2 regions of the Paenibacillus pedocola genome follow, and region 2 is predicted to be linked to the other one. Evidence: predicted binding sites of a transcription regulator. Region 2 holds the regulator's gene; the other holds the start of a gene.

Region 1 (3,158 bases), 140 kb from region 2:
TGATTCCGTTGAAGCAGGTTAGCGAAGCGTACAACTGCGGTTGACACAGTAGGGAAAACGTCCGTGAAAACGTTTTTCGTGTAATCGTGTACGCGGGGAACTCATCCCATATGCAGGACATGGAGCAATACTCCGATTACGGAGCGAACGGGAAATACCGAATATGAATTAACAATTACCATGTCAGGGATATGGATTGTTGCTGGAGGAAATGATTGAATTGAATATTGGATTGGACACATAAGTCCCCGTTACCTAGGTTTATAAGGTAGACGGGGATTTATGCATTTTCCGGCTGAATTTTATAGGTGAGGGTCTTTCTCAGAGGGATCCTTCACTGAGCAGCGGAGCGATCCATTCGCGGAACACATCTACAGGAGGTTTCTTCTGCTTGCCCTGGTGATCTTGTGTTAGAACAACAACTGTCTCAAGCGCAGGAAGTACATAAACAAATTGCCCACCATACCCTCTGGCGTAATAATAGTGCAATTCAGATCCTGTTGTACCGCCTGCTGCAATAGCATAGCTGTCTGTCCACCAATGCCAGCCGTAGCCGCCGCGCCGGGGAGCTTCCGCCTGTATGGCGGTTTGCGTGGAGCGGGTGATCAGCTCTGAAGGAATCAGCTGCCGCTCCGCCCAATTCCCTTGCTGCAAGTAGAGCTGCCCAAACATCAGCAGATCGGATGGCCGCAGGCGAAGCCCGAATCCTCCGGTATGAATCCCTTGCGGATCCTGCTCCCACTCATACTGCTCAATTCCAAGTGGCCCGAACAGGTGCAACTCAGCAAACCGGGCAGTGGGTATCTCTGTTCCTTGTACCAGAATAGCCGACAGCAGCTGTGAGACACCGGAGTTGTATTCCATATGCTCCCCTGGATTATGCGACAGCTTCTGCTGCAGCACGAAATTCGTCCAGTTCTCTGACCGGGTCATCCGGGGAAAAGAGTTCTGTCCGCCAAATTCAGTCCAGTTGAACCCTGCGGACATCGTTAACAATTGCTCCAGGGTGATTGCTGCCTTACGCTTATCTGTGTCCAGCTGAAGTTGGGGATAGAAATGCGACAGGGGAGTAGAAGGCTGTGGAAGCAAGCCCTGCCCGATAGCGATGCAGATCAGCGCGGATAGAATGCTTTTGGTACAGGAGTTGATTTTGGCAATCTGGGTAACAGTGTGAGGCTCTCTATATTGTTCATATATAAGCCGGCCTTCCCGGCTGATCAGACAGCTGCGTAAATTCTGCGGCGCAAGTGCTGCGGACAGTTGAGATATATTCATTGCGGAATTCCTTTCTTATGCCGTTGGATTGCTGTCTTTTTCGTTTCATTGTACATATCTGATAAAGAGTGTACCAGTCCGCATGGGAAAAAGCGAAATAACAAGGTGAAATACCCCTATCATGATCTGAGTTTGGGGCTGATTAAGGAATATTCAATGATTGTTCCTAAGGCTGAACTGGAAAAGTGGACCAGAAAAGGATGGATTGGGGATAGAACCTTATGTCTCATATGTGACTTAATCAGGCGTCAGTCCGGACGGATAAATGGTATATTTTAGCTCTGCATGGATATTTTTACACGCTTTTTTTGCGCTTTCATGTAGTGACACAAATTTGTGAAAAACATCACGTGATATTTTTCAAATTTTAATATATAATATGGTTATTAAAAAGAAATAGGGGGATTTAAAAATGAAATTTGTTAAAGTTTTGCTGGTTGCGGGTGTTTCTGCTGCATTGTTGTCAGGTTGCGGTTCGAATGGTAACAATGAAGGAAATGAAGCGGCTGCTACAGCTACAACTGCTCCTACAGCTGCTGCACAGACAGATGCAGTATCTACAGCATCCATTGTTAAAGAACAAGATCCATTCCTTAAAGCAGTAAGCGCAGAAGGTAACTGGATCGTAGCGATCCTTAATGACCTGACAGTAGATCAGGATGTTGTTGTAGCCGGGGAATTCCATGATAAAGGCGCTGCCGAAAATGCAATTTACCGCAAGCTTGCCCTGTATGCTCAGGATGCTGACCACAAAGTTACAGCCAGCTACACTCTTACTGCACCTAAAGTGACTGTTCAAAGTGAAAACTTCAGAGTGCAAGGCGGAACGATCAAAGGTGACGTTTACGTAGAAGCTAACGGCTTCAACCTGTATAAAGATGCTACAATCGACGGTAACCTGTACTTTGCAAATGCAGATGTACAAGCATCCGCTGTTATGGAAGGTAAAGTGACTGGAGCAACTGAAGTTAAATAATTACTTCACACTCCGCAAGGTAGAATAAATAGAGCCTGCATACTTAATCCCTATACTAGGAGGTTGAGTTAGCAGGCTTTTTTCTTGTCTCTGCAGAAATATATGGAAAGGTTATCCATCAGAGTCCAAGATAAGGAGGAACTAGGGTGCGAATATGGATGTTTCTGCTCTCCTGTATGCTGTTATTTGGAATTCTGGGCTGCAGTGAACCTAAAGTGAGAGAGGTGGATAAGATACGGCTGGAGTGTGTGGATTTATGTACCAGTGATCAGCAATCTACCGTACCCTTTACAGAGAAAACGTATACTGGAGCAGATGAAATTAGAACCTTCGTTAGTGCCATCGATAAGTCGGTCAAAATGAGCGGGGTATTGGATTACGGGACTTATTTTCTGATGTATGTGTCCTATGAAGATGACAGCCAGAAGACTTATGTCTTGAATATTTCTGATTCCGGTCAAAAGGGGATTAGAGGCCTGCTGGTCGATACTGAAGATAGCGGGCAAGGTTATGAGATCCCGGCAGCGATTCATGAGGAACTGAGAGAGCTGATTTACCGGAAATAATGCTGAGAAAGGATAATAGATGTGACAATTGTAGTGAGACGAGCCACAGTTGACGATGCCGAAGACCTGGCCAGGCTAAACTTTGAGTTTAACGGCGGGGAGCCACGGCTATGTCAGGATATAATAGCGAGCTTAAGGAGCAATCAGGAATTGGTCGCAGTAGCTCTAATGCTGGATGAAGTTGTAGCATTTGGGTGCGCACAGAGCTAGAGGTCTTTCTGTTATCCCGGTGCATACGGGGAGATTACTGAAATGTATGTATCAGAAGTTGGCCGAAGGAAAGGCGCTGCGACAGCGCTGATTGCTTTTTTAGAACAGGAGCTAAGCTATCAAGGTGTCAC
Region 2 (3,158 bases):
CCGGTACTGCAGTAGGATCTCCGCTTACGCCCTTATGGATCAGCGCTGCAAGCCGCATTTCCTCGAACATATCCAGGTTGTTGTTGCTAGCTGCTCCGTCAGTTCCGAGCGAGACCTTCACTCCGGCTCTCAGCAATTCAGGCACACGGGCAACTCCGCTTGCGAGCTTCAGGTTACTGCCCGGATTATGGGATACGCCAACCTTATAACGGGCCAGAATCTCAATTTCTTCATCATTCAAGTGTACACCATGGGCAATCAGGGATGGTCTGGTGAACATACCGAGCTTCTCCAGATGGGCCACAGGGCGCAGGCCGTAATCGGCTACGTTCTGCTCCACCTCATGGCGCGTTTCGGACATATGCGTATGCATCGGCAAATCCAGATCATGGGCTGCCTGCACAAATTTCATGAAAAATTCCGGCGGACAGGTGTACGGAGCGTGGGGCGAGAGCATTGCCGTAATCCGGCCGTCTGCCTTGCCGTGCCAGTTCCGGGCGAACTCTACGGCTTCGGCAAGCTTCTGGTTCTGCACATCCTCCGGACATAGACCGATCGCGCCGCGCATCAGCACCGCACGGATGCCCGACTGCTCTGTTACCTCTGCAACACGGTCCATATGATCGTACATATCCAGGAAGGTCGTTGTGCCGCCCTTCAGCATCTCGAGAACAGACAAGGCAGTCCCCCAGTATACATCATCTCCGGTGAATTTCGCTTCCATCGGCCACATTTTTTCCTGCAGCCAGCTCTGAAGCACCATATCATCACCATAGCCGCGCAGAAGCGACATCGCCGCATGGCCATGAGTATTGATCAGACCCGGCATAAACAGCAGGCGGCTGCCGTCAACGGTCAGGACACCCTCTTCAAAGGCGGGTTTGTCTTCCCCTATGTATGTGATCAGGTCATTTTCTATAGTCATATAACCGTTCAGGACGGGTTGCACCGAACCAGGTACGAGGAAGCGTCCATTTTCGATTACTGTCTTATTGCTGCTCATCCGTATGTTCTTCCTTTCCATCATGCAAATAATATGCCAGACTCTGGAGGTCGGTTGTAAAATCCGCTGCATGAATGCGAATCGTTGGCGGGGTCTTTAAAATTACCGGTGCAAAATTCAGGATAGCTTCGATCCCCGATTCCACCAGAATATCAGCTACATTCTGCGCTTCGCTGTCCGGAACGGTGATAATGCCAATCCGGATACCCTGCTCACGAATCGTCTGGCCCAGCTCTTCCATTGGCTGAACAGTCAGGGAGTTGATCTTCTGTCCCACTTTAGGCGCATAAGAATCAAATACAGCTGTAATTTTCATTGTATCCTTCAGATAGGCGTTATAGTTGGACAAGGCATGACCGAGGTTACCGGCACCGACCAGAGCCACGTTGATTTGCTGGTCAAGCTTAAGGATATGGCGGATTTTCTCGATCAGGTAGGATACATCATATCCAATGCCCTTTCTGCCAAAATCACCGAAATAAGCCAGATCCTTACGGATCTGCGCCGGGTTAAGATCCAGCTTCTGCCCCAGCTCCTGAGAGGAAACTGTGGCGATTTCACGTTTCTGGAGATCGTTCAGAAAACGCAGGTACACAGGGAGCCTGCGAACAACTGCCTCCGATATTTTATCTGATTTCATGTTTTCTCCTCCTAAAATAAAATCACTCTGATGCGCAGCTTATGAAATCCGCAAGGCGCGTTCCAGCAGCATAACCGGGAACGCGCATGCGGAGATTAGAACATTTATGATCAAACGATCAGAACAAAACAGTACAAGATAATTGCAATTCCCGGTTCCTGAAGGAGGTCATTGAATGTTGGACTCATTGCCGCCTTCAAGCCATTCTTCAATTCTCGGAACCATCTGATCAGTCAGCATATGCTCCATTTTGGGACCCGGAAGAGAATACAGGAAATACTTCCCGTAATAAGCTTCGATGACCCTGGTATCATATACAATGACAATTCCCCGATCCTGAGCCGTCCGAACCAGCCGGCCAAAACCCTGTTTGAAACGGATAACCGCCTGCGGAACAGACAGCTTCATGAAAGGATTCTTCTTCTGGGCCTGTAACAGCTCGGACTTCGCCTCCGCAAGCGGATGGTTCGGCGGCTGAAACGGAAGTCTGACGATCGCCAGGCAAGTCAGTGCCTCTCCGGGGATATCCACACCTTCCCAGAAGCTGCTGGTCCCGAGCAGCACCGAAGCCGAACTGTCCTGAAACCTCCGGATCAGCTTACTGCGGCTGCCTCCCTCCACGCCTTGGCCAAGGACCGTAATATCCTCTGATGCCAGTGCCTCCTTAAGCGGGTCATAGACCTGACGCAGCATCTTATAAGAGGTGAACAGCACAAGCATGCGGCCTTTGGTTGCGACCGCAGTTTCCGCCAGTGAATGCACCAGCTTATCCACAAAGCGGGCATCACCCACACTGCCTTTGACACTTGGGAAATCACGCGGAATAACAAGCAGCGCCTGTTCGCGGTATTTGAACGGCGAAGGCAGCAGTGCTGTCATCAGACGGTCTTGTTCGGCAGCCTCGTTAAGCCCAAGATTATCGATCATGAACTGGAAGGATTTATCCACGGAAAGTGTCGCAGATGTCAGCACAATACTCTTCTTCTTGTCGAAGAACAAATCCTTGAGCTGTGTACTGACATCGACCGGAACGGCATACAGCTGCAGTGATTTGCCGCGGTAGTTGCCGCTACCCTCCATCCAATAAACGATATTCTCATCATTTAAACCCATGAAGAAACGGATCTGTTCACGGATTGAGGCTAAATCCTTAAACAAGCCGCCAATATCCGTCACCAGACTGTCCGAGGAGGACTGGCTTTCTGTATCACGCATCTCGCTGAGCATTTTATCGCCTCTGCGGATAATATCGCTAAGGCTTAAATTCAGCGTATTCTCTAATGCTGCCAGCTCTTCCCAATCCTTCGGCTTCTTACCGGGATGAAGGCGTGTCACCAGCTGCCCGGCTTCACCCGCCGCTGCGTCACTTCGTTCAGGCAGGAGACCAAACAGCTTGTCGCTGAGCGCATCCCAGGTTTCCTTAACCGTCAGCAGGTCCGGATAGATCCTGTCGATCACACCGCTCCACTCGGAAGCCTCTTCGCTGCCGGAGGATTGCAGGGTCTGCCGCAGCGC

Evidence for each region. The regulator Rex, encoded in region 2, represses fermentation and respiration genes when NADH is low (regulators of the CRP and FNR family bind a similar motif). The targets are predictions, from matches to a motif close to TTGTGAAATATTTCACAA.
Region 1: QU597_RS17785 (polymer-forming cytoskeletal protein) is a predicted target of Rex. The motif match lies at 1,610-1,627, and genes of this name have one in related genera.

Annotation. Positions count from the first base shown of each region.
Region 1 is NZ_CP134223.1:4,018,731-4,021,888, reverse strand. It holds gene QU597_RS17790 (serine hydrolase domain-containing protein) at 322-1,275, opposite strand; gene QU597_RS17785 (polymer-forming cytoskeletal protein) at 1,688-2,251, shown strand; gene QU597_RS17780 (YhfM domain-containing protein) at 2,398-2,817, shown strand; partial or broken gene QU597_RS17775 (GNAT family N-acetyltransferase) at 3,058-3,158, shown strand, end outside.
Region 2 is NZ_CP134223.1:4,160,341-4,163,498, forward strand. It holds gene QU597_RS18420 (amidohydrolase) at 1-1,003, opposite strand, end outside; gene QU597_RS18425 (redox-sensing transcriptional repressor Rex) at 990-1,643, opposite strand; gene dinG (ATP-dependent DNA helicase DinG) at 1,812-3,158, opposite strand, start outside.